3 regions of the Brevibacillus sp. HB1.2 genome follow, and region 3 is predicted to be linked to each of the others. Evidence: predicted binding sites of a transcription regulator. Region 3 holds the regulator's gene; each other region holds the start of a gene.
What was found. The regulator LexA, encoded in region 3, represses DNA repair genes until DNA is damaged. The targets are predictions, from matches to a motif close to CGAACATATGTTCG.
Positions count from the first base shown of each region.

Region 1: the regulator LexA is predicted to act here: its motif matches at 3,646-3,659, upstream of HPY28_RS16960 (WYL domain-containing protein).
Region 2: the regulator LexA is predicted to act here: its motif matches at 5,490-5,503, upstream of HPY28_RS17275 (YolD-like family protein).

Region 1 is NZ_JABMIU010000006.1:223,426-233,284, reverse strand. It holds gene HPY28_RS16980 (nucleobase:cation symporter-2 family protein) at 1-584, opposite strand, end outside; gene HPY28_RS16975 (xanthine phosphoribosyltransferase) at 617-1,207, opposite strand; purine riboswitch at 1,436-1,537, opposite strand; gene rsgA (ribosome small subunit-dependent GTPase A) at 1,676-2,761, opposite strand; gene HPY28_RS16965 (hypothetical protein) at 3,005-3,268, opposite strand; gene HPY28_RS16960 (WYL domain-containing protein) at 3,367-3,591, opposite strand; gene HPY28_RS16955 (MFS transporter) at 3,746-4,987, opposite strand; gene HPY28_RS16950 (YcnI family copper-binding membrane protein) at 5,263-5,886, opposite strand; gene HPY28_RS16945 (copper resistance CopC/CopD family protein) at 5,902-7,188, opposite strand; gene HPY28_RS16940 (Ger(x)C family spore germination protein) at 7,347-8,450, opposite strand; gene HPY28_RS16935 (GerAB/ArcD/ProY family transporter) at 8,447-9,550, opposite strand; gene HPY28_RS16930 (spore germination protein) at 9,569-9,859, opposite strand, start outside.
Region 2 is NZ_JABMIU010000007.1:13,460-23,318, forward strand. It holds gene mnmA (tRNA 2-thiouridine(34) synthase MnmA) at 1-136, opposite strand, end outside; gene tlp (small acid-soluble spore protein Tlp) at 276-494, opposite strand; gene HPY28_RS17235 (hypothetical protein) at 619-834, shown strand; gene HPY28_RS17240 (DUF952 domain-containing protein) at 838-1,188, opposite strand; gene HPY28_RS17245 (hypothetical protein) at 1,208-1,453, opposite strand; gene HPY28_RS17250 (glycerophosphodiester phosphodiesterase family protein) at 1,619-2,626, shown strand; gene HPY28_RS17255 (hypothetical protein) at 2,699-2,887, shown strand; gene HPY28_RS17260 (P1 family peptidase) at 2,950-4,002, opposite strand; gene HPY28_RS17265 (GNAT family N-acetyltransferase) at 3,999-4,559, opposite strand; gene HPY28_RS17270 (hypothetical protein) at 4,735-4,968, shown strand; gene HPY28_RS17275 (YolD-like family protein) at 5,183-5,434, opposite strand; gene HPY28_RS17280 (bile acid:sodium symporter family protein) at 5,665-6,639, opposite strand; gene HPY28_RS17285 (hypothetical protein) at 6,818-7,054, shown strand; gene HPY28_RS17290 (YhcN/YlaJ family sporulation lipoprotein) at 7,191-7,637, opposite strand; gene HPY28_RS17295 (O-methyltransferase) at 8,250-8,924, shown strand; gene HPY28_RS17300 (GNAT family N-acetyltransferase) at 9,098-9,589, shown strand; gene HPY28_RS17305 (GNAT family N-acetyltransferase) at 9,666-9,859, shown strand, end outside.
Region 3 is NZ_JABMIU010000007.1:206,787-216,645, reverse strand. It holds gene HPY28_RS18070 (response regulator transcription factor) at 1-341, shown strand, start outside; gene HPY28_RS18065 (sensor histidine kinase) at 344-1,726, shown strand; gene HPY28_RS18060 (DUF4269 domain-containing protein) at 2,266-2,841, opposite strand; gene HPY28_RS18055 (DUF456 domain-containing protein) at 2,950-3,435, shown strand; gene lexA (transcriptional repressor LexA) at 3,486-4,109, opposite strand; gene yneA (cell division suppressor protein YneA) at 4,272-4,607, shown strand; gene HPY28_RS18040 (DUF896 domain-containing protein) at 4,684-4,881, shown strand; gene crcB (fluoride efflux transporter CrcB) at 4,977-5,342, shown strand; gene HPY28_RS18030 (HelD family protein) at 5,381-7,630, shown strand; gene HPY28_RS18025 (HesB/IscA family protein) at 7,694-7,996, opposite strand; gene ltaE (low-specificity L-threonine aldolase) at 8,121-9,146, shown strand; gene HPY28_RS18015 (peptide ABC transporter substrate-binding protein) at 9,377-9,859, shown strand, end outside.

The DNA of each region.
Region 1 (9,859 bases), on a different contig from region 3:
ACAGCCGTACCGACAATCAACCCGAGCAATACAGAAATCGCACGAATAAATCCGGTAAAGAAACGATTAATAAGCAAAATGATAACCAACGTTCCTAAAGCCAAAAGCAAATTGTGCGGTTGTCCAAAGTCCGGCATGCCTTGTCCGCCAGCGGCGTTGTTCATCGCAACGGGAATGAGCGACAGACCAATGATCGTAACGACTGAACCTTGTACCACGGTTGGGAAAAAGCGCAGCAGCTTGCCAAACAGTGGAGCTGCCAAGACAACGAATATACCCGATATGATGATGGCACCGTAAGCGGTCGCTAAATTGCTCGTAGAAGCAATCGCGATAATCGGTCCTACTGCTGTAAACGTACATCCTAGCACAACGGGAAGGCGAATCCCTGTATAACGCGTGCCAAGGACTTGCAAGAGCGTCGCGATTCCACATGTGAAAAGGTCGGCAGCAATCAAATAAGCGATTTGCGTAGGAGTCAGATTCAGAGCACCACCGATAATCAACGGTACGACGACTGCTCCTGCATACATGGCGAGGATGTGCTGTAAGCCCAAAGTAACAATTTTATGTTTGGCTAGCATGAGTGAACCCTTACCTCCTATTCATTTTTTGATTATACGCGTGCAGGCTCTTCTTCAATAAAGTGAATGCCTTCTGGTGACATCGATTCAATACGTGCCAATGATTCGATTCGTACGCCAGCTTGCTCCAAGAGACCACGGCCTTCCTGGAAGCTTTTTTCGATAACAGCGCCAACCCCGACGAGATGAGCACCGGCATCTTTGATAATATTCGTAAGTCCCACCAGAGCAGCTCCCGTAGCTAAGAAGTCATCGACAATCAATACGCGGTCTTCTTTAGACAAATACTGACGGGAAACACTGATTTGATACGTTTCCTGGCGAGTAAAGGAATGAACAGGAGCAGAGTATACTTCCTCTGTCAACGTGACAGCTTTTTTCTTTTTCGCGTAGATAAAGGGAACACCCAACGCAAAGGAAGTCGCCATTGCAAAATGAATGCCACTTGCCTCAATCGTCACGACTTTTGTGATTTTTTCACCAGCGAACAGCTCGGCAAAACGCTGTCCGATCTTCATCGTCAATTGTGGATCTACCTGGTGGTTCAAAAACGCATCCACCTTCAAAACGGATGCCGACAGTACCTTGCCGTCCTGTACGATGCGCTCTTGTAATTCTTTCATCAATTCTTCCTCCTCGGGTATGGTTCCGGCCACTTTTATATCTGTAGCCTGCTGAAATATAGAAAGCCCAGAGCGGACAGTGTCACAAGCGGGCTACGTAACAAACCAACGCCAAGTGAAACTGTCCCTCTGGGCTTTTATCCCTTAGGTGTGACACATCAATCGTGCCTGCGTCGCTCGGACCAGCTTTCTTTCAACCCTATTATTCGAATAGGAAAGAAACGGAACCCTAGACGCACTTTCACTCGTAGTCAGGTGATTTACGGTCACCTGGTAGAAACGGATGGGCCTTATTCCCAAAATTATACGAGCTACCTATATCTATTTATTTCGAAGTGTAATAACGAGTATTGACCAAATCTATCATAACTCTCGCGTTATGAGCAAGCGTTAATTTTTGAAAACAAAAGGAAGCGCTTACTTGTCCATATAAAGGAAAGAGCCCTGATTTCTCAAGGGCTCTCGTGTTTATCGCTTCGGTTTTTTCTCCCGCATTTGAACGTTGATCTTTTTCCATTTATCCCTTTCAGCAGCTGCAAGCCTTGCGTCTTCTTTGCGCGCCAGATGTGCCAATTCTCGTTGAAGCTTCAGGTAACTGTCAAAGCGTGCTTTTTCCAATGATCCAGATTGGATGGCAGCTTGAACAGCACAGCCAGGCTCTCGCATATGCTTACAATCATTGAAACGGCATGTTTCCGCAATGGACTCGATATCGTCAAAGGCACCGCGGAAGCCTTCATCTGCCTCCCAGAGCTGCAGCTCCCTCATGCCCGGTGTATCGATCATCAGAGCACCACTCGGCAATCGGAACAGTTCGCGATGGGTCGTCGTATGGCGGCCACGGTCATCACCTTCGCGCACGCCACTGACTTTTTGCATTTCCGCTCCGCTCAATTTATTGATCAACGTGGATTTGCCAACACCAGAGGAACCCATCAAGGCAATCGTCTGGCCCTCGCCCAGATAAGGGTCGAGCTGATCCAGTCCTTCTCCCTGCTCAGCACTGACTACGTGAACAGGCACTCCGATTGCGACTGATTCTATCTCTGCCAAACATGCATCCAAATCGTCACACAAATCTGCTTTGGATAGCACAATCACCGGATTGGCTCCACTTTCCCACGCAAGAATGAGATAGCGTTCTATCCTGCGCAGATTTAAATCATTATTTAAGGAATTCACAAGGAAAACGGTATCGACGTTTGCGGCCACAATCTGCTCTTCCACTGTATCCCCAGCTACTTTGCGGGAAAACTTGCTCTTACGTGGAAGAAGTCCGTGGATGGAAGCTTTCTTTTCCTCAGGACGGGCACTGATCACTACCCAGTCCCCGACAGCCGGAAAATCTTCTCGTCCGATGGCTTCATAACGAAGCTTACCCGTTACTTCGCCCAAGAGTTCACCATGCTCACTCCACAGACGATAAATACGTTTATGTTCGAGTGTGATACGTCCCACACTGTAGCCTTGCTCGGCATAAGGGGCAAAATGATTAGCAAAATACTCATTCCAGCCCATAGATTGCAATACTTGTTGATTGGTTAGTTGATTCACTGCGGATTCCCCCTGCAATTGGTTAAATATATGGCTATCAGCCAGAACCAGTCACAGTCGAATCCTCATTTGGTGAACGATATTACTGTTCGCTTGAAAGGAGGATTCCTGTGACCCCGACTACGACACTCTGAACAAATTTGATGGCTACCATAAAACATCTCTCCTTTAGCAAACCTATCATTCAGGTTTGGAATCATATTTCCCAATTATTGTACCATAATGAAACAAAATGCAACAGCGTCAATCTCCCCCGCCGCCGCCTCCTCCGCTATCTCCGCCACCACCACTGTCTCCACCACTTCCGCTATCGCTGTCATAGCTATCCCAACGATCCCCTGAGTCGTGATTTCGATGATGGTGATTGTGATTGCTGTCGACATAGAAGGCTCCGCCCCCACTGTCTGAAGAGGAATGAGAGCGCCCACTTCCGCCTTTTGCAGCTTTGGACGCCAAGACAAATACTACGATCAAAAACATGATGACGATGACAATGAAGAACTCCATAATTTGTCCCCGCCCTTCCTCTTTTTTGAAGTTGTTTACCTATTTAGTATAACATAGTACCGCTGGAACAGGCTGGGGGCGTGGAGGATGATTCCTTTTCATCCGGCAAAATGACCAGACACAGGTGCGATCGCAAAAATGTTATCCAACACAAACACGCGAAACGCCTTCCTCCTATAACAGTATGCTTTCAAGCTCCCTTTGCTCTCATCAATATGCACAATACGGATCGTACGCCTGCTAGCCTCTCCATTCTTCTTCAAATAGATGATCTCCACTGCTTGCTGCCGGGCCGCGTACCTTCTCAACTCCAAAATCATCATGCTGCCACCACCACAAAATGTGTCTTCTTGTTGTTGAGATCATCATACCAAAAGAGAACATTTGTTCGCAAGTTTGTTTTCAACACCCAACTATTCCCTCAACAAAAAAGGCATGCGCCCTAAAAATGGACACATGCCTTATGCTTGTTACAACTCAGCGCCTTCTAAGCGCACGTCCGAACACAATCAGAATCGGTGCCAACAAGATGGCCGCCGCAACCAGCGAAGCGCGAATCGAAAACCGGGTCCCGATCCATCCGACAGCCGGACCACCTGCCGTTTGTCCCAAGGCATTGGACTGGCCCATCATCGACAAAACCGTCGCTCGCACACTGCTCTCAATGTTCAGATTCAGCCACGTATCATACAGCGGACTGCTTAATGACTGGATCACACCGATCAACAGCAACGCTACTAACGCCCAGCTAAAGCTAGGGGAAAAGGCAAAAGCAATCATCGCTGCAATTTTGAGACCCGTCAACGTGAACATGCCCACAAGGACAACCCGCTCATTGTTCACATCCAGCCTTTTTTCCACAACGCCTACGACGATGAGGCCGAGTAAGCTTGCGAGTGCGGCAATGATCCCGAACCACATTGGCATCGAAATAGCAGCCAGCTCTGGAAAGCCAATTTCTGCGATCAAATGCGCTTCCCACAAACGGTCATACCCTTCAGAAGCTGCACCCGTAAACAGCGTCACGAACAAGATCAACATCAAAATCGGCTGGCTGCGAATCACTTTGGCACCCGAAGTCCACGTCTGAATCATTTCCTTCACGTGGGAAGCACCTTGCTCACGCTCACGAGGAACAAAACCGGTCTCCTTCATGAACAGAATCAGAAAGACACCAAGCCCCAGATACATGAGGCCACCTATGAGGTAAGGCAAGTTGGGAGCGAGTGTTGCCAATGCCACACTAAGTGCAATCCCGAGCAGATTCCCAAACAAGGAGTAGCGCTTGGCCTTCATGAAAATCGTACCGATCTTCTCTTCTCCGACCTCATCCACAATCCATGCAGTATCCGCTCCACTGATAAACGTATACCCGAGACCACTAACGACTTGCGAAAACAGCACCAAGCCGAAGACAGAAATAAACGGTACCCAAGCATCAAGCGTGGGAACAATCCCCTGCATTGCAAATCCGATTCCCAGCAAAAACATCCCGATAATGACGGAGCGACGGCGACTGTACGTATCCGCAACTACTCCTGTTATCCCTTCAAACACCAACACGGATAACTCCAATACCGTCCCGATCAAAAGCAATTCAAACGGGTTAAAACCCAGTGTCACGATGTAGTAAAGCGCATAGGTCGTGAACATGGTCGTATTGGCCAGGGAAGTCAAAAAGCTTTTGATCGTATATACTTTTGTCGCATTCATAGACATGGAAGCAGAATCCACCTTTTTTAGGCAGATGACGCGTTCCGTTTTCACATACTGATTGTTACTCTACAATCCTCTACTGTGCAAAATGCGTACGCGTCAAGCTGCCGTTCCTATTTTTCCTTCTGTGTACTTGCTTGCTCTGAATAGTGTTTTTAACATGTGATATGCACCTCCGAAAGTAATTACAGCTATTATAGAATGATTTTAATTGTCATACAATGGAAAAAAGCTGTGCAGCATGATTGGACACACTGCACAGCTTGATTATGAAGTACTTACGCTTTTTTTCTAAACAGACCAACGATGGAAATCAGCAACGCCAAACCAGAAAGTACCAATGGCAGGGTATTGTTGCTGCCTGCACCAGCCGCTTCTCCGGCAGGAGCGGTTGCTGGCTTTTGTTCTTGTCCATGCTCATGCCCTGCTTCGCCTACACCAGCCTTAATGGTAGTAACAGACGCTGGCGTTTTGGAATCCTTGTCCCCTGTCCATTCCACAACCTCGCCATTTGCATAGGTCTGATAAGCCTTCCAAGCCAATTGGCCCTCTTCTTTCGGGTTTGCCCCTACAAACGTGAACTCTTGGAACTCATGCGCCTTGATTCCGCCTTCTGTTGCTGTCCACACAAGCGCTGTGTTCACACCGTCTTTATCTTTTTCGAACTCGTAGGTCCAGCCCGGAATCGGTTGTACAGTATTTACCTTCACACCTGCCGGGAATTCCAGCTTCACTTTTGTCGTATTGACGTCTTTTTCTACTGGGACACGCACTGAGTATTTTTCATAGGAGCCTGTAGTAGTCTCTTTCGGATATACGTTCACATGTGCTTGTGCTGCTGTCGCCAATGTCAAAACTGCACCTGCTACCAGTACACTGCTCATCCATTTTGTCATTTTCATCGTATGAAATCCTCCCTAGTTTTTATCATTTTGAATCACGGCCTGATTATTTGTCGTCGCAGTCGGGTAATTGATCTGACTCATCCAAAGTCCAGCCAGAACAGCGATAATCCCGAATATTATTTCCCAACGCAAGTAAGCGGGCTGCAAGGTATTTTTCGTCCGCCAACGTCTTGTTTGCCTAAAGGCTAGAAGAAGCATGAGGCAGACACTTGCTATTTTTCCATATAACAGATAGCTCCATGCCGCTGTACTCTGGAAAATACTCATGACATCCGTCTGCACGATGAGCATGACAACACCCGTCACTACAGCAAGCACTGCCGCCACAGCAACTGTCTGCAAAAAGAACCTCTTGAACGACTCCTGTCCTCTTTCAGCTACCTTGACTGTTAGTAGCAAGTAGACAAGTGCCCCCATCCACACGGCGACCGTCAATACATGCAACAGTCTCAGCAAAATGGACAGCCAGACAGGAGCAATGCCCCATGCATGACCACCAAAAGCTTGTGCGCTGATCACGAGAATCCAGATTCCCACATACCAGCCAGACACCATATTGGGGATCGCCATCAATAGCAGTAATGCAAAGGACACCAGCAGCATGATCGCAAACGGAGACTGACTGAGCAAGTTCCCGTCCATCTGCCACAGTGCTTGCGTAAGTGATACAGCCGTTAACGCTTCGTCATACAAGAACCACAAAAAAATAAGTCCGATTATCGCCAAACTCCATCCGATTTGTCTGCCAATCCCGATGAGCTGGGCAAGCGAAGGCAAGCCATGACGCTGAGCTGCCCACGCTACTAGATACAAGCCGCCACCTACGAGAATAATCCCTTGCGCTAAATAGCGGTACATGATCAAGTAGCTTGAATCTGCTTTTTGCTCACTTGGCGGAACCACGACCGCACTTTTTTGTCCGATGGAAAACGTGAGCTTCTCTTCAATTGGATGTCCATCCTCGGAAACGACCGACACGATAACCGAATACGTCCCTTCAGCCAAATCGCTCGGCAGATTCGCATTTAACTGCGAGGCATCACCCGGCTGCAATGTCGGCCGCTCTACTTTTATTTCCTTGCCGTCCCAGTCAAATAGACGAACGGTAACGAGGTCTGGCTCCAATGTTTCGGTAAACCGCGCAGAAAATTGTCCCGGATTCGCCTTCAGTACCTCACCATCTTGCGGTGAGCTGCTCATCAACCCAGCATGGGCGTAAGCAGTCGTCATACCCGTTGTCAGTACAAGTAAGAAGGCGAGCAAAAACACAACCGCATAATGTCTGATGTTATATGTCACCCTATCACCTGCTTCCTTATTTCGTCCTTAATCCTATCAAAATACTACGAGAATCTATATGGCTCCATCGGGCTATCTGATGTGGCAAAGTGTTGAAAACAAAAAAAGGCATGAGCGGAAAATCTCTCCGATCCATACCTTTTCAAACGGTCCTGTGATTACCCAATGACGCCTGTACGTAAAATCTTGATCTCGACATCTACATCATATTTTGCCCTTTTGATGATTTCCCGACATTCATCTTTACTCAATTTCTTTTTCCCGCTCTTTTGACTGGCTATATTGTAGATTTCCCCAAATCCTACCGGATCTACGTCGTATTTTCTTAACTTTTCCAGTAAATGTTCCGTCTCTTTTTTCACTGCCAGTTCGATTGCTTTTTGTACCTTTTTCAATTGCTCAGGCTTTGATAAATCAATTTTTTCAGCCATTTCCTGAATCTGCGCTGTCATCTTGACTTTCACAGAAAATCTTGGTTTCTCCAAATCCAGCACTTTCATTTGCTTTTTGCTTGAGATATGTTCAATGACAGTAAAAATACGCTTTTTATCGAGGGAAATGTTTATTTCCAATTCTCCCTTATTGTAACGCTCACGTAATACCTTGAGGAAAAATCCCTCCCTTGTTGTAATCTCTGCCACCAATCGATCATCTCGAAACAGACCAATTTGATTAATATGCAATTCATTCTTTACTCTTTCGATATAAGGCATCACAGGATCTTTCCCGATTGCATAAAAATCTTTCATAAACTCATGAAGTTTCGAGGAGATCATATTCTCTCCATCGACGTTCTGTCGTATGGCTTGATAGAGGTAAATTCCAATGTTGCTGTTCTCGGGATAGCGATGTGTCAAAATATCATAAGCTCGCCCTTTGGCTACAGTTAAATAGACATTGCTTCCAATGGAGGCATCACGCGTTAAGTTTTCCACAAGAGAAAGGATCCCTTTACGCGCTAGCTCATCATGATAGACCACGACGCGAATTTGACCGCCTACAATTTTTTTGGAAGACTCCCTGTTCTGTGCAACGGTAAGTCCTTTGCTTGTATGCGCTGTGCCAGAAATCACAGTAACCAACTCACGTGCCTCCGGATCAATTTGATAAAATACCGTGGTACCTAAAAGCTTTCCGTCTTTACTAAGATCGTACCCCACTGCAACCGCCAGTCCCAACTTTTCTAATACATGTTGTTCCCCACAGCCGTTCAATAACACGACCACTAATAAATAGTGAACAAGCAAACGTAACCTTTTCATGTCCGGACTGCTCCTTTCCGAAACAGCCGAATCACTACATAAAGCACGATAGGATAAATAAAAATGATATAGAAACCTACTCCACCGAAAATATCCGTGATGAGATTAATCGACTGGCGTGTTTCCAAAAAGTTGCTAGCAAAAAACATGACACCAACAATCCCGAAAAGGGCCATTCTTTCCTTGACCCCACTAATATGGTGAACCCCCCGCATGGCTATCCACAAGTCCATCAGCAAATTATCCAGCATGACGAGCATCCACAGTGAAATGGAGACAAACTCAAAACGCTCCAAAAACGGAAACTCTACAATTTTCATCATCATGAACGTTGCCCAGATAAGATGCTGAAGCTGTTCGCCTTGAAAGTACAAGAGTGTAACCAGCATGACGACAACATACAAGCAGGTAGTCATAAACAACCCACCATGTACATACCGCGGTAGTATTTTCTTTTCCTTCACAAAAGGATAGATGAACAAAATAATCTCAAATCCGATAGTGGAAAAAGACATCTTCTTCGCACCGTCCAACAACTGTCCAATGTCATGATGAAATACTGGCTGCAATAAATGAAAATCAGCGTATTGCAAGGGATAAGCCATGAGCAACAGCTGCAAAATCGTCAATCCAACAGAAAAAAAGCTAATGCCAGCCAACACCCGAATGCCACCCGTCACTCCATAAATGGTCAGGCAAAGCAAGGAGGCATTTAATATCCAAGAAGGCACTTCTGGAAACATCCATGACTGAATAATCTCGATGTACCCTCTCAAGATCGTTAAGGCAGAACCCATGATATATATGATAAAGATGAAATTGAGAATGCGAGCTGGCCATTTTCCAAATACACTTTGATGAATGTCATACAAATCCATGTCTTTGAATTTCGCTAGGATTTTTAGCATGAACCACGCTGCTATATGGGTCATAATGCCTGCTATTATGACCGCAATCCAAGCGTCTTGTTGCACCCTATCATAAATAAACCGTTGTACGCCCGCTATGCCGATTCCAACCTGATTGCCATGAACCATAAATAGCGCAAGCGATACGCTGATAGCCATATGGCTATTCCGCCGAAAAGTGGATAGTGACATTCACATTCAACACCTAACCTACTGAACTGGTCTTTTTTTCCCTACTTCATCAGGCACACGGGTATCGTCAGGAGAACGTGTCATAACCGGACGCTTGCCGAGAGAGTCAAAAGGAAACCGGATCAGACTGTTTTTAAAATCCTGCAAGCGAAAAGGAAAAAACGGGAGAAAAAACGGACGTCCCAGACTTGATTGACGTAGGATGTGTATCAATAGAAAAGACGCGCCAAGCATAATACCAAACCCTCCCCAAATTCCAGCTAACAGGATAATCGGAAAGCGGAGGATGCGTACTGCCGTACTCATCAT
Region 2 (9,859 bases), 190 kb from region 3:
CATCGGTATCATCCCAGTTTTTCATGAAGATGCCGATGACGTCATATCCCTGTTGCTTAAGCAGGTAAGCCGTCACGGAGGAGTCGACTCCGCCGGACATGCCGACAACGACGCGTGTATCTTCTGGTCGCTTCATAAGTCTTTCTCCTCTTATTCAATTTGTACCATTACAGATTACCATGTTTCGCAAAACAAATCATGTTTTGTTACACTTTTGCCCAATAGAATGAAAAAACGCCTGACGCATAGTTGGCGCCAGACGTTTGGTAGTAAGGTTAAGCCTGCGAAGATTCATCCTTGATTTCCGCGCGATATCCCTCGATGCTTTCTTCACGACGCTGATTTTTCGCTTCGAGGTTTGTTCTTTCCTCCTCGGAAATCTCGCCAGCATTAGCCGCTAGGTAAGCTTCGGACTCACGAATGTTCTCTTCCGTATTAGAAATCATGTTTTGCAGCTTTTCTGCGTTGTCAGAACGGTCATCCGGCTTCGCCATGATCGATACGCCTCCTACAAAGGGTTATATGCAACACCTTTACCATTGTGCGCCAATCATGGTTTCTTTATGTACCCGTGATATAATAGAAGAAACGGATTAAACGAAAAAGAGGGTTTCCCCTATGGCTTCCTTAGATTTGCTGGAAAGAAAGCTGCTTCGGATCATCTCTGATACAGATCCCGTCCGCCTGAAACGACAATGGGTGAAGGGGCAAAAGGTACCTATATCCGAAGTGGAACAGCGCATGCGAATCGATCTACTCTTGCGCAGACTCGACAAGCTACCTGAGACCAAGCGCCAAGAAGTGCTTGCGCTACTCAAATGGTTTAACTGGTAGAGATTAGCGGATGGACGTTCCCAGACGCCACTGGCCGTCTATCCGATTCAATTGCTTCATATCCACAATTGCATCTTGATTCAGCGGTCCATAGATGTGCGGATACAGCAATCCATCCTTCGCTGCCTCGTATTTGACTTCCGAAGTCGTTTTGGTTTCATCGACAACGAGTACATACAACTCCTCGTCAAACTGTGCGTAGACGCGGTTTGCTACCTTTTCAAGCAGCTCGTCCCCTTTTGTCGCGTGAATAAAGCCTTCCTGCTCGTAATCGCGCGGTAAGTAGTGATCCTTGTCCATCCACTTTTCCCAATATGCTTTTGGTACCATGCAGTAAATGATAGAGTTTTGCATGTTTCTCCTCCAAATTTGATTATTTTTTTGGCATTGCTTTGTTCAGGTGACGCATAGCTTTATCATAGAACATCTGGTCCATCTGCCCTTGATCATATCGCCATTGAATGAAGTTACGCAGAGAGTGCAAATCCACCCAAGCATCCTTCGCTTGCGGATTGCGGTCAGGTACGTCTCCTGTTATTTCACCCTCGTAGACAAGCTTCGCCATCTCGGTTGGGTGCATGCCGATCTGATAAGCGATTTGGTGTAATGCGATTTTCATGGAACCTCCCCTTGCTTTCGCATGGATACATCTTATCTTCCGTCTATTGTGCCAGTCTTTTCGAATGATGCCAAGCCCCTAGCACTACTCCCAAAGGTTGTACCTTCCTCCCTTACGTTTTGCTACAATGAACACAGTATTACAAGGAAGGGGCAGTATCCCATCATGTCAAAACAACGAGATCAACTACAAAAGAGATGGTTCCAGCGAAAACGCATCTGGATTCCCCTGCTTATCATCGCATTCCTGTTTCTGGGTAACAGCTCTTATCTTGCAAAAGAGCCAGAAGGGGAGCCTTTTTTACTTGCTCACCGCGGGATGGCACAAACCTTTCATATGGAGAACATCACCAATGAAACTTGTACGGCAGAACGGATTTATCCACCGGAACACCCGTACCTGGAAAATACGATTCCTTCCATGAAAGCCGCTTTTGATGCAGGCGCGGACATCGTCGAGCTCGACGTGCAATGGACCAAAGACAATCGATTCGCCGTGTTTCATGACTGGACGCTCGACTGTCGGACAAATGGAACCGGTGTGACGAGAGATTATACCTTGACCGAATTACAACAGTTCGACATTGGCTACAATTACACAGCGGATGAAGGGAAAACCTTTCCCTTCCGTGGAAAAGGGATTGGTATGATGCCCTCTCTCGATGATGTGCTACAAACTTTCCCTGATCGCTCCCTGCTTATTCATATCAAAAGCAATGACCCACTTGAGGGGAAAGCGTTGGCGGATGTTTTGGCAGCATTGCCCGCTGAACGATTGGCACAGCTTTCTGTTTATGGCGGTGACAAGCCAATCGAGATACTGAAACAACAAATGCCAGAGCTGCGTGTCATGTCCAAAGCATCACTAAAAAGCTGCCTCATTCCATACATGGCAGTAGGGTGGTCCGGCTATGTGCCCGATGCCTGTTCACAGACTCAACTACATATTCCTGATCAGATCGCCCCTTGGCTCTGGGGTTGGCCGAATCGTTTCATGGCAAGAATGGAAGCAAAAGACACCCGCGTGATCTTAGTCGCAGGCAGTGGAGATGTGTCGCAAGGCTTTGATGTTCCGACTGATTTAAAACGAGTGCCCGCAAGCTTTACAGGGGGCATATGGACGAACCGGATTGATCTGATCGGTCCAGCCTTTCACGAAAACGTAGAAAAATAATGAAACGATTCTCTAACATATTCGTATATACTTATACGGAATAGACTTCCAACCTAACTAGGAGTGATTGATATGCTCAAGAAGCTTTTGAAAAATTTACTCGGTAATCACTCATCTTCGCACAAGTACCGGAAATACAGCAGCAGCGATTACAAACATCGCAGAAAATACAGCTCTAGTAGTAATCGGTACGGACATTCCCATCACGGCAGCTCTCATTATAAAAGAAAGCGTTCCAGCCGTAGCTTCTTCAGTAGTTAAACAATTGTTTAACAAATGAGCTGACAACAAAACTCCGCTAAGCGCTAGCGGAGTTTTTTCATTTAACGAGACATGATTTCTACGAAACGATCAAGTGGTAATGCATGTACGGTTCTGTTTTTCTGGCCTTGTATCGTTTCCGCCATCAACATGGAGTTCAGGATCGCTTCCTTGACTGCTTCGATTGCTGCTTCAAACAGTGCATCCAGTTGTTCGGACGGAAACATTTTCATTGTGCTCATTTGCTCGTCGCCATATGAATAGCAATTTCCTGTGGAAAAGGTCAGAAAGAAATCACCGCTACCCTCCTCGCCATTCGCGCCGAGCTGTGCCATCGCGAGTGACGCTCGCTTGGAAATGCGCTTGCATTGTGTCGGCAAGAGAGGCGCGTCTGTCGCAATCGTGACTAAGAAAGAACCATCATTTTCTGGTGTTACCCACGGCAAAGGAACTTCATTTTCGGAGATCATCTGGCCCACAGGAATACCATTCACTTTCAAATCCTGTCTTCTGCCAAAATTCGTCTGCACTAATGCCCCAACAGTAAAAGTGCCACATTCAGTCTCGACGATCCGTGAGGAGGTTCCGATTCCGCCCTTGAATTCGAAGCAGATCATCCCGGTACCTCCGCCTACATTGCCTTCCTCGACATTTCCTGTATGCGCCTCTACAATCGCTTCTTCCAAATCCTCATACTGAATCTGCGTCTTTTCGAGATCACTTAACCAACCATCCCATGTCTCCGCAACGATTCCATTAGAAAACGGTTCAAGCCCCTCGATTTTTCTCGTCGCACGAGCAAGATGATGATGTGCCAGCCCTAGCAGATGGCTTCCCGTAAATACGATCGGTGTCACAAGCGTACCGGTCTCTTCTATCCAGTGACTTCCCGTAAACTCTCCCGTACCATTAAAGGAGAAAAAACCAGCAGGAAAATGCTGCCCCTCCAATTGTCCGTCGTTGGGAACTATCACCGTGACACCTGAACAAACGTCTTTCTTGTGAATCGTTTTGTGGCCGACTCGCACTCCTTTTACATCTGTAATTGCATTATACACACCTGGGGTACCCGTCCCAATCAATACGCCACATTCTCTCGCTCGTTTTCTCGTCATGTTACTCTCCTGTCATTTTTGAATCTTCCCATAATAATGGTGTTGTAGAAATTGCCATCGGAAAGAACTTTGTCGCCTCTGAGTACCCCTTCGATTTCAAAACCAAATCGTTTGTACAGCTCAATGGCTTTCTCATTCGTTTCCATCACATTCAACGTCATTTTGGTAATGTGGTTGGCGTCTGACCAGGTAACTGATTCTTGCAAGAGATTCTTCCCAATGCCATAACCCCAGAACTCTTGTAAGACGCATACACCAAACTCTACTTTGTGTGCAAATCTGTTTAAGTAAACACCTGCACATCTGGAAAACCCGACAATCCGATCCTGTACAACCGCAACTAAAAACAAGTTTCTTGGACTTTCTGCATCCCTATTGATGATGTGTTCGAATCCTTGCACATCGATGAAAGCCTCTCCTCTTTCTCTGTCCAAATTTTCAGTCTCTCCATCGATTTGCAGTCGCAATTCCGACAACTGTTCTGCATCTGTTTCTATTGCAGAGCGAATCGTGTAGGATAACCCGTTCACAGAAAGTAGTTGTTCGCTGATTATCATCATTTATCTCCTTTGGTAAAATTTCGGTCTTTTATTCTATCATAGGTAGCAATCTTTGTGAATCTTCTCTCTTCATACTAGAAAGAGGAAATTACATTGTTTACATAACATTTATTATGTTCATTTATACGCCTGACTTTGGATATGCTACAATAAGGGAAAGGAGCGTGCTCGCATGAATTTTTCCAAATCATTTTATTATACGGTCGACCATTCCAAGGTAGAGGAATATAAAAAGATGCTTGATCTAATGAAAGTCCCCTACATCGTGGAAGCACCGATCGTCTTGCTAAATCAAGGAGCGAATGAATACTCCTTCGTTTTTCCTAACATGTCAGGTCGTCTTTATGGAATGGTGAGCAAGTTATTTCAAGCCGATGGGAAGCCATATCCGAAGAATGAAACATAGGCAAAAAAAGGACCCCATGATTGGGTCAAATAGGAAGTGGAGAGAATGCATGCTATGTAACATATTCTAACACGAAAAGAACGAATGTCAACCAAACTTTCGAATTTTCTGTGTTTTTGCGTTAGGTTTTATTACATATAGACTTGGGTTTTTGTGCAAAAAAGAAAGAAACCCTGCATGAGTTGAATTTCATGTAAGGTTTCTAAACGCACAGCTATGCATGGACATTGATAATTTTCTCCATCTCGATCCATTGACTAATCGTTTGGTTTGCTAATTGAACACGCCTGGCCTTCGGGTCTACCCATTTGACCACACCCCACATGCTGCACGTATTCCCCCGCTCCCCCTCAAAGGACACACACCAGCTCACATTCAATGGATAATTTTCTCTTCCCGAATCTCGTAGCATGTACATAAATGCCTCTCTTTCTTTGTCCGTTACTTCAAGATCGCCGTTAGCCACGCGTTTCCACCCGCCTCATCCTGTGTGAGAAATTGTATTTCCATTATAGTGATTACGAACACAAGTTCGCAACCTTTTTTTCAATTCCTCATGAACGGGGAGAGAAAACGGTAGGTACTTGCCTTATGAGAGGTTCCTCTCGAAAAGTCTCCCCATTTGTTCTGCCGAGTCTTGAGGACCATAAGAAAAAAGCCGTTTTCCAAAAATTAATTGGAAAACGGCTCTTACTTTTAACTGGATAATTCCTGTGTTTGATGCTGCGGTCTTTTCTCGACCAGCTCCAAAAACTTTCCGAAGGTAGAAGCGAGTATTTGCTGAAAAAGCATACCGAGAACAACGGGAAGTGCAACAGGCGCAGGAAAGTACGTGATCGCCATAACTGCCCCAGCACTAATGTTTCGCATTCCACTGTTGAAGGTTAACGTGACGATCACATCACGCTCCCATCCGAACAGCCTTGCGATCCCCCACCCCATCAAATAACCCAAAATAGCTACAAACAACACAAGGACCGCCATCCCCACCAGTTTTGCGTCCATCATATGAAAGTAAGACGAGACCATCGAGCTGTTGATCGCGACGACAACACCCATTCCCATCTTAGAAAATGGCGCTAATTTTGGTGCCAGCGTTTTTTTGACGTTCCCTTTTGATAAATGGTTGAGCAGCATACCGACAAGCGATGGCAACACGATCATATAAAATAAACCCTTCATCAATTCAGCCAAATCCATCTCAACTGTTGCCCCTAAAAACAAGGACATTCCCAACGGAACAATCAATGGGGAGAGCATCGTATCCAACAAAATAATGGATAGCGTTAGTGCGATGTTCCCGAAATAAATCGATGACCACAAAAAGCTCGTGATCCCCGTTGGAATTAAAGCAGCCAATAAAAAGCCCGTGATGACATGGATATCATCTGGATAAAACAACCGTGCCATTGACCAAGCAATTAGCGGCATAAGGGCATGAAGAATGAATAAGTTGACGATTAAAGGCAGTGGTCTGGTCAGTACCTTTGCAAATTCTTTAAATCCTGAACCCAGACTGCCGGCAAATGTCATGAAGGCAAATACCCAAGGAGACAAAAAAGCAAACGGTTGCAAATGTGTCCCTGCTATTACGCCAATGACAACACTACTCGGCGTGAGTATGGGCATGATTTTCTCTAGCGATCGATTCAGTTTGGCTAACCCGTTCATCTGATACACCTCAAGTCTCGTCCTTTGATGCTATTGATGTGAGGTATGTTATCATGAACAGATTATTGTTACAAGACCAAAGTTCATTAGTAGATTACATACAAGTCATATATTCGCAATTTCACCTTGCATACTTTCGCACCTGGGAGTAAAGCCTATGACGGAAAGGAGGTATTTTATGAACGGAATGGATTGGGTAGAATTTATCCGAAAAACCGAAGATAAGATGTATCACCTCCATCGAGCGATAGATGGAATCTGTAATGATCCCGACTATAAGGAATCCGTTACGACCTTGACGGAAGTGGTAAGAGATTATCAAGTACTTGTGGAAAAAGCCAAGGGTGAATTACGCGGCATCGACTTCCATCGAGATCGAGAGCGCGCGCATCATTACGATCATGATCACCGCTAGCCAATATAGACTCCCAGTTAGGGAGTTCTTCTTCGTTAGATAATCACAGAATATTCATTTCACCTTGATCATTCTGTCAAAACAGACAGCAAGAACCTCACTCTACCCATATAGTGTGTGAGGTTTTTGAAATAGGCTAGCCCTTCATTTTCTTTTCTATTTCTTTTAAGGATTTCTTCTTCTGGCATGCCGCTTTTACATCGGTTGGCCACGGTTCGTCACTTAGCCTTTGCAAATCTTTTATCAATCGCTTGTCAGCTGTCACATGAATATTGGCATCTGGAAAAGCCTCTTTTAATTTCTTTCCGACTTCTTTTTGAATCGATTCCAGCTTGAACCGATTAAAATTCGTTACTTGAATAGCTACGTCGAGCTCTTTGTCGATTTGCACAGCCACTATTTTGTCTATGCCCTTCACGCTCGCTGTAATCGATCTCGCGCGCTCTTCCCATTGATAATGTCTAACGGGAACAGGCATGCACAACGACTCCGTTTTTTGCTTCGTTTCTGTACCAGATTGCTTCGTACACCCCGTAACAATCAAAGCAAAAGCCAGCGTCAGCACCACGAAAGTTGCCCGCACACAAAACACCTCCTGACCAAAATCACCTGTTACTAGCTTGACCTGGAACGGAGGAAGTATGTAAAAAAAAAGCGGTGACTCCTCTGCATAATTTGAGTCACCGCGGACCCCAAGAACATTGCAAGTCCTATGTATAAGGATATAAAAAATCGCATCGAAACGCGATAGGAGATAGCTGGATATAACATGGAACAAAAAAAATCCCAACCAACAAAAAGTGGTTGGGGCGTACGGGGTAGTACGCATATGTCATACGTGAATGATATAAGCATATAGGACTTCGCTTCAATTGACAACGAACAATAATAGGTACATTTACCTATCGGTGGAACAAAAAAATTGCGCCGACTTTGACTGCATCATTTAGTCGAACGCGTTGAATAGAATCCCCAAGGTTGGATTATACTAGCTAGCTTGGATTACTTTTCTATTATCTTGAAAACTTATCGTTCACGCTATGCGAAAATAATGGTAACAGGTGAAAATCTTTCCTATAAAGCTTGATCTACTATAGAAACCCTTCGCTGAAATGTGTGATTCGCTACAAAAAAGCCAGCCAGAAGTTTCTAATCGTGTTATGATATCCCTGTAAAATCTTGAGGAGTTGAGATCATGAATAGAGAGCAATGGACAGCGGTTGATCACTATTTTACGGATAAATTACTGGAAGCCGATCCCGTTCTAGACACAGTTCTTCAAGAGAACGCAGCTGCAGGCCTTCCAGCTATTGATGTAGCACCCAATCAGGGGAAATTCCTTCATCTGTTAGCACGGATCCAAGGCGCTCGTTCGATCTTGGAAATTGGCACTCTTGGTGGATACAGTACCATCTGGCTAGCCCGGGCACTCCCTGCTGACGGGCGTCTCATTACTCTCGAATATGATCCGAAGCATGCAGAAGTTGCACAATCGAATATTGCACGCGCAGGACTCGATCAAATCGTAGAAGTGAAAGTCGGACTTGCCCTTGATTCCCTCATCCAACTTCACAAAGAAAATCAGGGTCCTTTTGATATGATTTTTATAGATGCAGATAAAAAAGGAAACCCCGACTATTTCCAATGGGCATTGAAGCTCTCTCGCAAAGGTACTGTGATTATCACGGATAATGTTGTACGAAGTGGTCAAGTCGTGGACGAAACAAGCACGGATCCTAATATTGTCGGTGTACGTCAATTCACCGATTTGGTAGCGGAAGAGCAACGTGTCAGTGGAACCGTTGTACAGACAGTTGGCAGCAAGGGCTATGATGGCTTTGCGATCATGCTTGTCACCGGAGAGAACTAGTCTTTTTCACTTTCAAAGGTTGTAACGAGTAGGAGTGTGTACATCTTGTTTAGGCTTGGTTTACCTAGCTTTATGCTCATCGCTAATGTCATTTTGGTTCTCGCGGTACTTTCGTTGATTATCAAAGTGTTGGTGAAGAGAGAATAGCTGATGTTTTTTGGAGGTGCTTTTCCTTGGAGCCATTGCGTGATCAGTCCCTTGCTTTACGTGAAGTAACAGAAGCAGATCTCCCTATATTTTACAGGCAGCAATTGGACAAATCTGCTCATGAGATGGCGGCCTTTACTGTCAAGGACTCTGAAGATAGAGACGGATTCACCGCTCATTGGACAAGGATTTTGAACAATGATTCCATTGTGAAAAAAGCCATTGTCTTGAATGGGCAGATTGTCGGTCATGTTTTGTGCTTTGAACTGTTTGGCTTGCCTACGATTGGATACTGGATTGACAAAAGCTTTTGGGGTAAAGGAATCGCGACAAATGCACTTACCCTCTTTTTAGAGGAACTCCGAACACGTCCTGTATATGCGCGTGTCGCTCATGACAACATTGCATCCATACGTGTGTTAGAAAAAAACGGTTTTCAGCCTATTGGTGTCGATCGGGCATTTTCGGAGGCACGAAGTGAAGAAGTGGAAGAACTCATTTTGATCAAACACACATGAGGTCAGAAGCGCTTCCGTGAGCGCTTCTCCTTTTTTTATGCAGCGCTCATTTTCTAAATGGAAAGGGACATCCTACATGCAAGCAACGATATCTGCCATGCACTTAGAAACAGAACGACTCATCATCCGTCCTTACGCAGAGGATGATTTGATGGAATCTTTTGAACTCATGCAAAACCCAGAGTTGTTTACCTACCTGCCCATGGACGTAATGCCTCTGGAAAACTACAAGCGCTTATTTCGCTGGCTACGAAGCAGTTATGAAACCCC
Region 3 (9,859 bases):
AAACGGTACTACGCCGGACAAGAAAGGGGCAAGAAATACAGGAGATTAAGCAATCAGGAATTCAGATTCGTCTCTTAGCAAGAGAAGTATGGGTTCATGGAAAGAAGATGAAGGTTACCCCGATTGAATTTGAAGTGCTAACCACTCTCATTCAATATCCGAATCAAGTCTTTCCCAGAGAACAACTGTTAGCCAAGGTATGGAACTACTCGTTCAATGGAGATTTTAGGACAGTGGACTCTCATATTAAAAACTTACGTATAAAACTGCGGGAAGCTGGCTTTCAAGGAGAAGGCATTCAAACAGTGTGGGGCTATGGATATAAATGGGGAGTTCAATAACGATGCATCGAGTGGCGACCAAGCTGTTAATCACCATTTTAGGTATCATGATTCTAGGGCTTGTGCTATTGGGAACCATCAGCTACCAAATTATAACTCTTCACTATCAATCCTATACGGAGCTAGCACTTGCTCAACATGCATCGACTTTTGCTCAAATGTTAAGCGTAGACTTCAATAGAAAAACTCTTCAGCATATCGGCGAAATGGAGGAAAAGTCTTCTTCTACTGTTCTTGTCTTTTCTCCCAAAGGAGAATTGCTTATTGATTCCAAACGATTACCTGATTCATTGTTTAATTTTGTTCAAAATTGGATTCAGGGAAGTCCGAATCAAAAAGCGATTCAAACGGTTTTTGAACCAGATCGTCTCATTTTAGCAAAAAGTCCCATTCAACGAGGACAAAATCTATTAGGAACGGTAGTTGTTATAACGAAACCAACTTGGCTGAAAGATACATTACAGTCTCTTCAGACAATGTTATTGCTTGCTGGCTTGGGTTCTTTACTAATCACGAGTGGGTTTGGCTTACTATTATCCAGATATATTGTAAGACCGATTGTAAACGTTATCAATGCAATTAGGCATCTCGATGAGGGTAATTATGATGTAAGAGTTGTTTTAGAAGGTAAAGACGAACTCTCTTTACTCACTCGTCAAGTAAACCAGCTCGCCAAAAGCTTGTCTTATTATCGGTCGTCCCGTCGAGAATTCCTATCTCATGTAGCTCATGAATTACGTACTCCCCTTACATATGTGAAAGGATATGCAACCCTCCTTCAGAATTCAGAAATGACGCCAAATCGCGCAAGTAAGTTAATTTCGATCATCCGGGATCAATCTGATCGGCTCGAACAAGTAGTCAACGATTTGATGACACTGAGTCGATTGGATGAAGGTAAAATTACATTAAGAAAAGAACGGGTCGCTATTCGAAGTTTATTAGAAAGAATAATCGAGGAAATGACACCACGTGCTGAAGAATTGGGAGTGAAGTTATCTCTTACAATTTGTCCTCCTGTGTACTTTTGGGTGGACCCGCAGCGGTTTCACCAAATTTTAATGAACTTAATAGATAATGCGATTCGTTATTCTCAGGGTGAAGGAACGGTTTTGATCAGTGTAACGAAAATGCTCAGAGAATCTGTAATTGAAGTAAAGGATGAGGGAATTGGAATCTCCGAGAAAGAATTAGAACTAATATGGGAGCGGTTCTATCGGGTGGAGAAATCCAGATCACGTCATACTGGAGGAAGTGGCCTTGGTTTGTCAATTGTTAAGCATTTAGTGGATTTACATGGCGGGAAAATTCAAGTACAAAGCAGCCCAAATCGGGGAACCTCATTTCGATTACATTTCCCCAATCGTAGATCAGGGAGTGAATAATCATGCGAAAAGGGGAAGGTGTCTTTTCTATAAAAAATAACCGAAAAGCCTACCGTGAGATGGAAACCCGTCTAGGTTTTTGTGCATATAACCAGTATCATTATTACATCCAGTTTACCTGCTAAGCCCTCAATCATGTTCGGCTTGTATCTGAAAACAAGAATAATAATGAAATAAGCTTCTCTCATATGGGAGAGAAGCTTATTTCATCTTTCATTACCTTGATGTGACACTTGTTAGAACAGTGATTTTAATCTATTGTCCTTTGATAGTAATATCCCACATCACGGCATTTAATGGTAAGTTCATTTGCTCCGTTTAAAGGGGTTTGAAAAGAGGTAGCCTTCCAATGCCTCAGTTACATATTTTATTTTCCACATATGAACGACCATTAAAGCGTTGACAAGGTTTTAAGTATATAGGTTAAAAGCGCGTTGCGAGACATGAAACGAAAAAGCCCGCATTCAAAAAGCTTTTCGCCCGAAAGCGATGCATCCTTCCTGCTTTCAAGCAGCAGAGATTGGCTCTTTGCTCGAAGATTAATCCTTTCGCAGCAGCTGAACTCTTTGTCGTAATTCCTGGTCTGTTAACGGCTCCAATTGCAACAAAGCCTCGTATGGATCATCACCTGGGATATGAAAGTATCGAGCAAATGCAGGCTCTGTCTTGATGCCGTTTTGCTTCAGAGTCCTGATCTGTTTATACGCATCCAAGCCTCCTATGTCTAACAATCGTGCTTCGATGTCCATATGACGATAGGCGTTTTGCATTTCGACAGCTACCGGTTGAGCAAACAATTCAAACCAAAAGCCAGCTGTGAAAAACGAGATAACGCACGTGGGCGTACTATTCACATCTGAGTGTGTCACTTCAAATCCGGGCAAACAGCCAAATGCTGTACGAACAGCCTGCTCAAACTGCTCCAGATCATGACTCTCGCAAATAATATCCAGATCGCTTTGCACAACATCAATGTCCAATGGGATGGTTCCGGCAAGCACTGGATGGTAATCGGATAGTACTTCCATGATGTGCGTCTGTTGAATCGCTTCCCACGCTGCTTTTTGGCGAATCGTCCCTCTGCCCAAGTAGGAGAGATCATGCCAATTTCTCATGAGACTACCTCCATGTCTGCTTTCTTTTAAAATAGTTTAGACAAAAGTGAATATGTACGCAACGAAATCGATAATCACTCGTATACCTAAATGAAGGGAGTGTAGTAGATGGAAATATTTTTGTGGGTAGTGGTTGTGTTATTGTTCTTGCTAAGCATCGCAGGAATTTTCTTACCCGTTTTACCTGATACGATATTACTGTGGGCGGGCTTTTTGCTCTATCACTTTTTCATTGCAGATCCGGGAGCGGGATTGCCGGCATCCTTTTGGTGGGGAATGGTCGTTCTAAGCATTCTGCTTTACGGTGCTGACTTGCTGACGAATATGTACTTCGTGAAAAGGTATGGAGGGTCCAAATGGTCGTCCGTTGCTGCTGCGGTCGGTATTATCCTCGGGATTTTCGTTTTCCCACCGTTTGGTATGCTGATCTTACCGTTCGTATTCGTCGTTCTCGTAGAGTTGATGGTGCAGAAGCAGTCGATGGAGCGAGCAGTGAAAGCGGGAGTAGGCTCACTGATCGGATTTTTGGGTAGTGCAGTCGTAAAAGTCATCTTGCAAGTTACGATGATCATCTGGTTTTTTATCGCCAGATAATAGACAGAAAACAAAAAGGACAGCCTCGGCTGTCCTTTTTTACGTGGGAACTAGTGAATGAGTCGATAAACACCGATGACTTTACCGAGAATAGTGACATGCTCCAGGATGATCGGTTCCATCGTGGCATTTTCCGGTTGGAGACGGAAGTGATTCTTTTCTTTGAAAAATCTTTTAACGGTCGCTTCGTCTTCTTCTGTCATGGCTACGACGATGTCACCATTGTTGGCTACGTGCTGTTGGCGAACAATGACGTAGTCTCCGTCGAGAATTCCGGCATCAATCATACTGTTCCCGGAGACGCGCAGCATATAGACCTTGTCAGAAGTCACGATATTGTCTGGAAGCGGGAAGTACTCTTCTACATCCTCAATGGCAGTAATCGGTTGTCCAGCCGTTACTTTTCCGATTACTGGCACACGGACGACAGAGTCTTCGAAATTGTCTTGAAAACGATCTTCATCTGATAGCAATTCGATGGCACGAGGTTTGGTAGGATCTCGACGAATGAGGCCTTTTTTCTCTAAGCGTGCCAAATGCCCATGTACTGTTGAGCTGGAAGCTAGTCCAACAGCCTCCCCAATTTCACGTACAGATGGCGGATATCCTTTATCACGAACTTCCTTTCGTATGAACTCGATGATGGCTTGTTGTCTACTCGATAATTTTGACATAGAAAGACACCCCTGATTTCTCGAACATATTTTCCTATATTATACCATGGGAGCTTGCGTTCGACAAACATAAGTTCGATTATTTGTTGACATGAACATATGTTCTCATTTATTATGAGGCTACAAGTGATCAGAACGTATGTTTGTGAGGAGGCCATTATTATGAATTCATTGACAGTACGTAATCGTTTCGAGAAAAAAGAAGAACGTCGTGTTCGTTTTGGTATCACGAGAGGACAAGCTCTCTTGTTTCTTATTACATTTACTCTCTTTTTTTACCTGTTAACCGAACTAGTGTTTGCTTCTTCGCCAATGGAGGAGCCACAAGGCATAGAAGTAACCGTACAATCTGGAGATAGCCTGTGGTCGTTAGCTGTTCAATACAATACAGATCAGATGGATGTTCGGGACTATATAATAGAAATTAAGGTTGCGAACGGTTTAGAGAGCAACAGGATTTACCCAGGTCAGACTCTCATCCTTCCTGATACTCCGTAAGTGTTCGGCTGTCTTGCGGGATCATTCGAATGTGGTATAATGAAGCGGCACTACTACAGAGTGGGAGGAACCAGCAGTGGTATCTGACGCAGAAATTAAACGCATCAACGAATTGGTCAAAAAATCGCGCGAAGAAGGTTTGACCGAAGAGGAAAAGCTTGAACAAAAAGCATTGCGCCAAAAGTACATTGACGCCGTTAAGCTTTCATTGAGAGCAAATTTGGATTCCATCCGTTATGTGGAAGACCTTGAAGAAAATAAGCCAAAACAGTAAGATAACAATTACTGATACGACAGACATCCTCGCTTGACGCTAGGGTGTCTTTTTCTGTGACATACATAAGCTGTGATAGCCAGGGAGGGAAAGCGATGGCGTGGATAGCTGTGGCGGTTGGAGGAGCAGTTGGCTCTCTTTTGCGCTACCTATTGTCTTTGCTCGCGAATCAGCCGGGATGGCCGTGGGGAACCTGGATCGCCAATGTTTGTGGATCTTTGATCATCGGCATCTTGTTCGTGCTGGGGAAAGAACGTGGCTTTTTATCTCCGACACTCTACCTCTTATTTGCAACGGGGGTCATGGGAGGATTTACGACTTTCTCAAGCTTCTCCTTGGAAGTAGTCTCTTTTTGGGGAGAAGGCCACCTGTTACGTGGCACTTTGTACGCTCTGCTTAGTTTGGGAGTCGGTCTACTTTCTTGTGCGGTTGGAATATGGTTGGCCAGGCAATGGTCCTGAGTCGTTCAATGACACGATACATGTGAGGGGGAATGAATGTGAGTACACAGCATCGTGATTATGAATGGGAACAAAAAAAGCTGGATGAAACAATTTCAGCGATCGACGAAGAAATGGAGCAGCTTCGCAATGATATTCGCGAGGCAACAGATGATTATGTCAAACAGGTCGTTAACTATAAAAAGGCTAAGGAATTGAGCTACCTGGAAGATCAGGGTCGAGAGAAGCCTTATTTCGGCAGAGTGGATTTCTTGAAAGATGAAATCTACGAGCTGGATGAGGTCTACATAGGAAAACGGGGAATTGTACGCAGCGATACGTTTGATTCTGTCGTCGTGGATTGGCGCGCGCCTATCGCCAGTCTTTATTATTCCGGTGAGAGCAAAGAAGCGTTTTACCGGATGGGACGCGAGATCGTGCGTGGTGAAGTTCGACTAAAGCGTAATTTTGCGATCGAAGACGGAAAGATCGTCGGCATCTATGATGGAGCGGTAAAAGAAACGATTAACCGCGAGATGGGGCATCCCGACGAATTTTTGCAAGAGGGCTTCATTGATGAATTTTTGGCAGCCAATCTGAATCAGGCGAACGATAGTAGGCTAAAAGACATCGTCGCTACGATTCAATCCGAGCAGAATGATATTATCCGGGCGGAAAAAGAACGGCCCATTGTTGTGCAAGGAGTAGCGGGGAGCGGAAAAACAACCATTGCTCTGCACCGACTCTCCTATTTGATTTATAACTACCAGGATTCCATGATGTCCAAAAAGTTCATGGTTTTTGCACCTAACCGGATGTTTCTTACCTATATATCCGAGGTTTTGCCTGAGCTGGGAGTCGATGATGTTCAACAGTCTACCTTTGTAGATTGGGCAGCGCGTCTTGTGAAGCCTCTGCTTCCAAAAGGATGGAGAATCGTGAGTCCTGATAAGCCTCTTCAATTGTTCTTCGAAGAGGGGCAGGATGAGCGCCAGCAAGAAATGACACGAAACAGGCTTCGCTTTAAAGGATCGCTCGCTTGTCGGGAGGCGCTGGAGCAATACATTCGGTATATCGTCGAAACAAGAATTTCTTTCAAGAAGCTCAGCTTTTTATACAACAAAACGAAGCAAGTATTTTCGATTCCGGGTGATTTTATTCGCCAATGCTTCTTGGAGCAATTCGCTAATATGCCGTATCATAGACGGGTAGAAGCGCTTCGCAAGCATTTGAAACAAGAAATGAACAAGCAATTGTTTGCCCATTTGCGAGAGCGAAAAGTCGATTTGGACAAAGAAGGCTTGTACAAATTCGAGAAAATGCTGGAGCAGATATTAGATACGTACCTGACTTCATTTCCGAGACTGGAAATCTTCGCAGCTTATCGCGAGTTGATTGCTGACGAGGAATTGCTGCGCAAGCTCGTACCTGCTGACATTTCAGACGAAGTTGTGCGTGATGTGACTCAGTCTAGCGCTGCATTGTTTGCAGAGGAGAGATTGGAGCCGGAAGATATCGCGGCATTGCTATACTTGCAGCATATTGTTGAAGGAATGAATAAGGCAGAGCATTTTGATCATACGGTCGTGGATGAAGCACAAGACTTGAGTGCGTTAGAAATAGCCGTCATTGCATTTGCAACTAAGCGAAACTCGCTAACGATCGTGGGAGATATTGCGCAAGGTATTCATAGCTACCGGGGGATTCATGCCTGGGAAGAGTTGACGAAGGGGATTTTTGCACAGCTGTTTCCTTCCTATTATACGTTGTCGCAAAGCTATCGTTCGACTATTGAGATCATGCGTTGTGCCAATGAAGTGTTGAGGCAAATTGAATTGCCCGAGACAGTATTGGCAAAACCGGTTTTGCGACATGGTGAAAAACCAATCATGGTCAAGGCTCGCTCACGAGCGCAACTGTGGGAGGACATCTCTTCGCGTGTGGTTGCCTACCAGTCGGAAGGCTTCAAAACGATTGCGATCGTAGCGAAAACCATTCAAGCGAGTAAAAAAGCACATAAAGGCCTGCAAGACAAAATAGCTGATCTAACCCTGTTAGGAACGAAAGATAACCAATTTCCGGGTGGCGTAACCATCATGCCTGCTTTCTTAACAAAAGGCTTGCAGTTTGATGTGGTCATTCTACTGGATGTAGACGCCTATCAAAATAATGAATGGGACGCAAAACTGTTGTATGTCGCGATGACACGTCCTGTCCATCGTCTTGTTATGACGCAGGTTGATGACGTATCTTCCCCGTTGCTGAAAGATTTACCGACAGCGCTGTATAGCATGTCTACTGACGAATAAGATTCTCATCATCAAAGAAAACCCTCTGCCTGTAAAAAAGCAGAGGGTTTATCTGTATCATGCTTAGTGGTCACCTGTGTTACCTTTGGAAGGGTTGGTAATAACAAAACCTTCTTGTGGCAAGAAAAGGTAATCAATGATGATGCCATCCAGCAATGGCTCATCCTTTTTCACGATCACATCGATCTCTTTGTCGGTCGAGATCACAACATCTTCTTCTGTTGGCTTGTCCAGAGCGAGTCCGTAGTGTGCATGATCACCGTGAGAGTGAGTAATATAAACGCGCAGTTTCAATTCTTTGTCTTCTTCTGCCTCGATGATTGGAGCCAATTGCTTGGCAGCGTTACGAGTGATTTTTAGTTTCACAGGTCAAATCCCCTAACTGTATGTAAGTTACCCTTTCATCTTAGCAAGAGGGAAAACAGGATGCAATGTTGAAAGTGTTACGATATGTCTAGAGAATGACAATACGGTGGAAGGAGAGTCATCTATGAAAATCGATTTGCGCAGCGATACCGTTACGAAACCAACCGAGGAGATGCTTCGAGCAATGGTGGAAGCGGAGGTTGGTGATGATGTTTATAGAGAGGACCCAACTGTCAATCGTTTGGAAGCGATTGCGGCTGAAATACTCGGAAAGGAAGCTGCTCTGTTCGTAACAAGTGGAACGCAAGGCAATCAGGTCGCTGTTTTGACGCATTGTGTTAACGGAGACGAGGTCATTGCGGAAGCGGATTCGCACATTTTTTACTATGAGGGCGGCGCTATGTCGGCATTGGCTGGCGTACAAACAAGGACGCTGGTTGGAGAACGTGGTGCTCTACGTGCAGAAGATGTAGAGAGGGCGATTCGGGGCAACAATATCCATTTTCCGCGCACAAAATTGATCTGTCTCGAAAATACGCATAATCGCGCTGGCGGGGCGGTAATCTCTGTTGCGCAAATGAAGAGTGTCTATGATACAGCACAAAAACACGGTATTCCCGTTCATTTGGACGGTGCTCGTCTCTTCAATGCGGCTGTGGCTCAAGGTGTTGCAGTCAGTGAGCTAAGCGCTTTTGCCGATACCGTCCAGATTTGTTTGTCCAAAGGGCTGAGTGCTCCGGTGGGTTCCATTTTGGCTGGAGATCGTGCGTTTATCGAAGAAGCGAGATGGTGGAGAAAAAAAGTAGGAGGCGGGCTGCGTCAGGCAGGGTATTTGGCAGCACCGGGCATTATCGCTCTGACACAGATGGCCGAACGATTGGCAGAAGACCATGAACGGGCACAGCAATTGGCAAAAGGCTTGCGCCAGCTATCGCTTCAGGTCGAGCAAGTCGAGACGAATATCGTGCTGGTGAATACAGACTCGATTGGACAAACAGCTGTTGCCTTCTTGGAACGTTTGGAGGAAAAAGGAGTGCTCGCTGTTGATTTTGACGAGTACGTCATTCGCTTTACGACGCATCGACACATTAGCGATCAACATATCAAGACCGTTGTGGAAGCAGTCGAGCAATTATTGGAAACGGTGTAATCGTTTCAACCACTTGTAGCCAGTCGAAGGGAAGACTGGCTTTTTTCTTTGTCGCAACAACGAATTCCAAATAGTTAGACAATTTGTACAAAATAAGAGTCTCTATGCGCTCTGTTTTTCGCCATACCGTCTGATTTGTTTCGTCTACACTTGCGTTATCATGGTAGTGTGATAAAGCGATAGCGTTTACTGGTGTATGGAATCGAATGGAATCAAGGGGGATGGTCTCAATGAGAAAGAGGATGAGCTTCGTTTTGAGCTGCTTCTTGCTACTTCAAGTTTTAGCGGGCTGTAGTACAAGTGAAACGGCGGTAACGAACAAACCGAATGATCAGGCATCTCAACCAGCGCAGCCAACAGGAAAAGAGAGGGTATTGAATTGGAATGCAGACGGTGGAGAGCCTCCGACAGCAGATCCCGGACTTGCTTCCGATGGCACTTCCTTTGATGTCATTACTGCCTGTTTTGAAGGATTGACTCGCTATGGACCGGATGGGAAAATAGCCAACGCAATTGCCGACAGTTATACGGTATCCGAGGATTTGACGACGTACACGTTCAAATTGAAGTCGAATGCGTTATGGAGCAACGGAGATTCGGTAACCGCCCATGATTTTGAGTTCGCCTGGAAAAGAAATCTCGATCCGAAGACAGCATCCGAATATGCTTATATGCTTTATTTCATTAAAGGAGCAGAGGAATTCAACACAGGG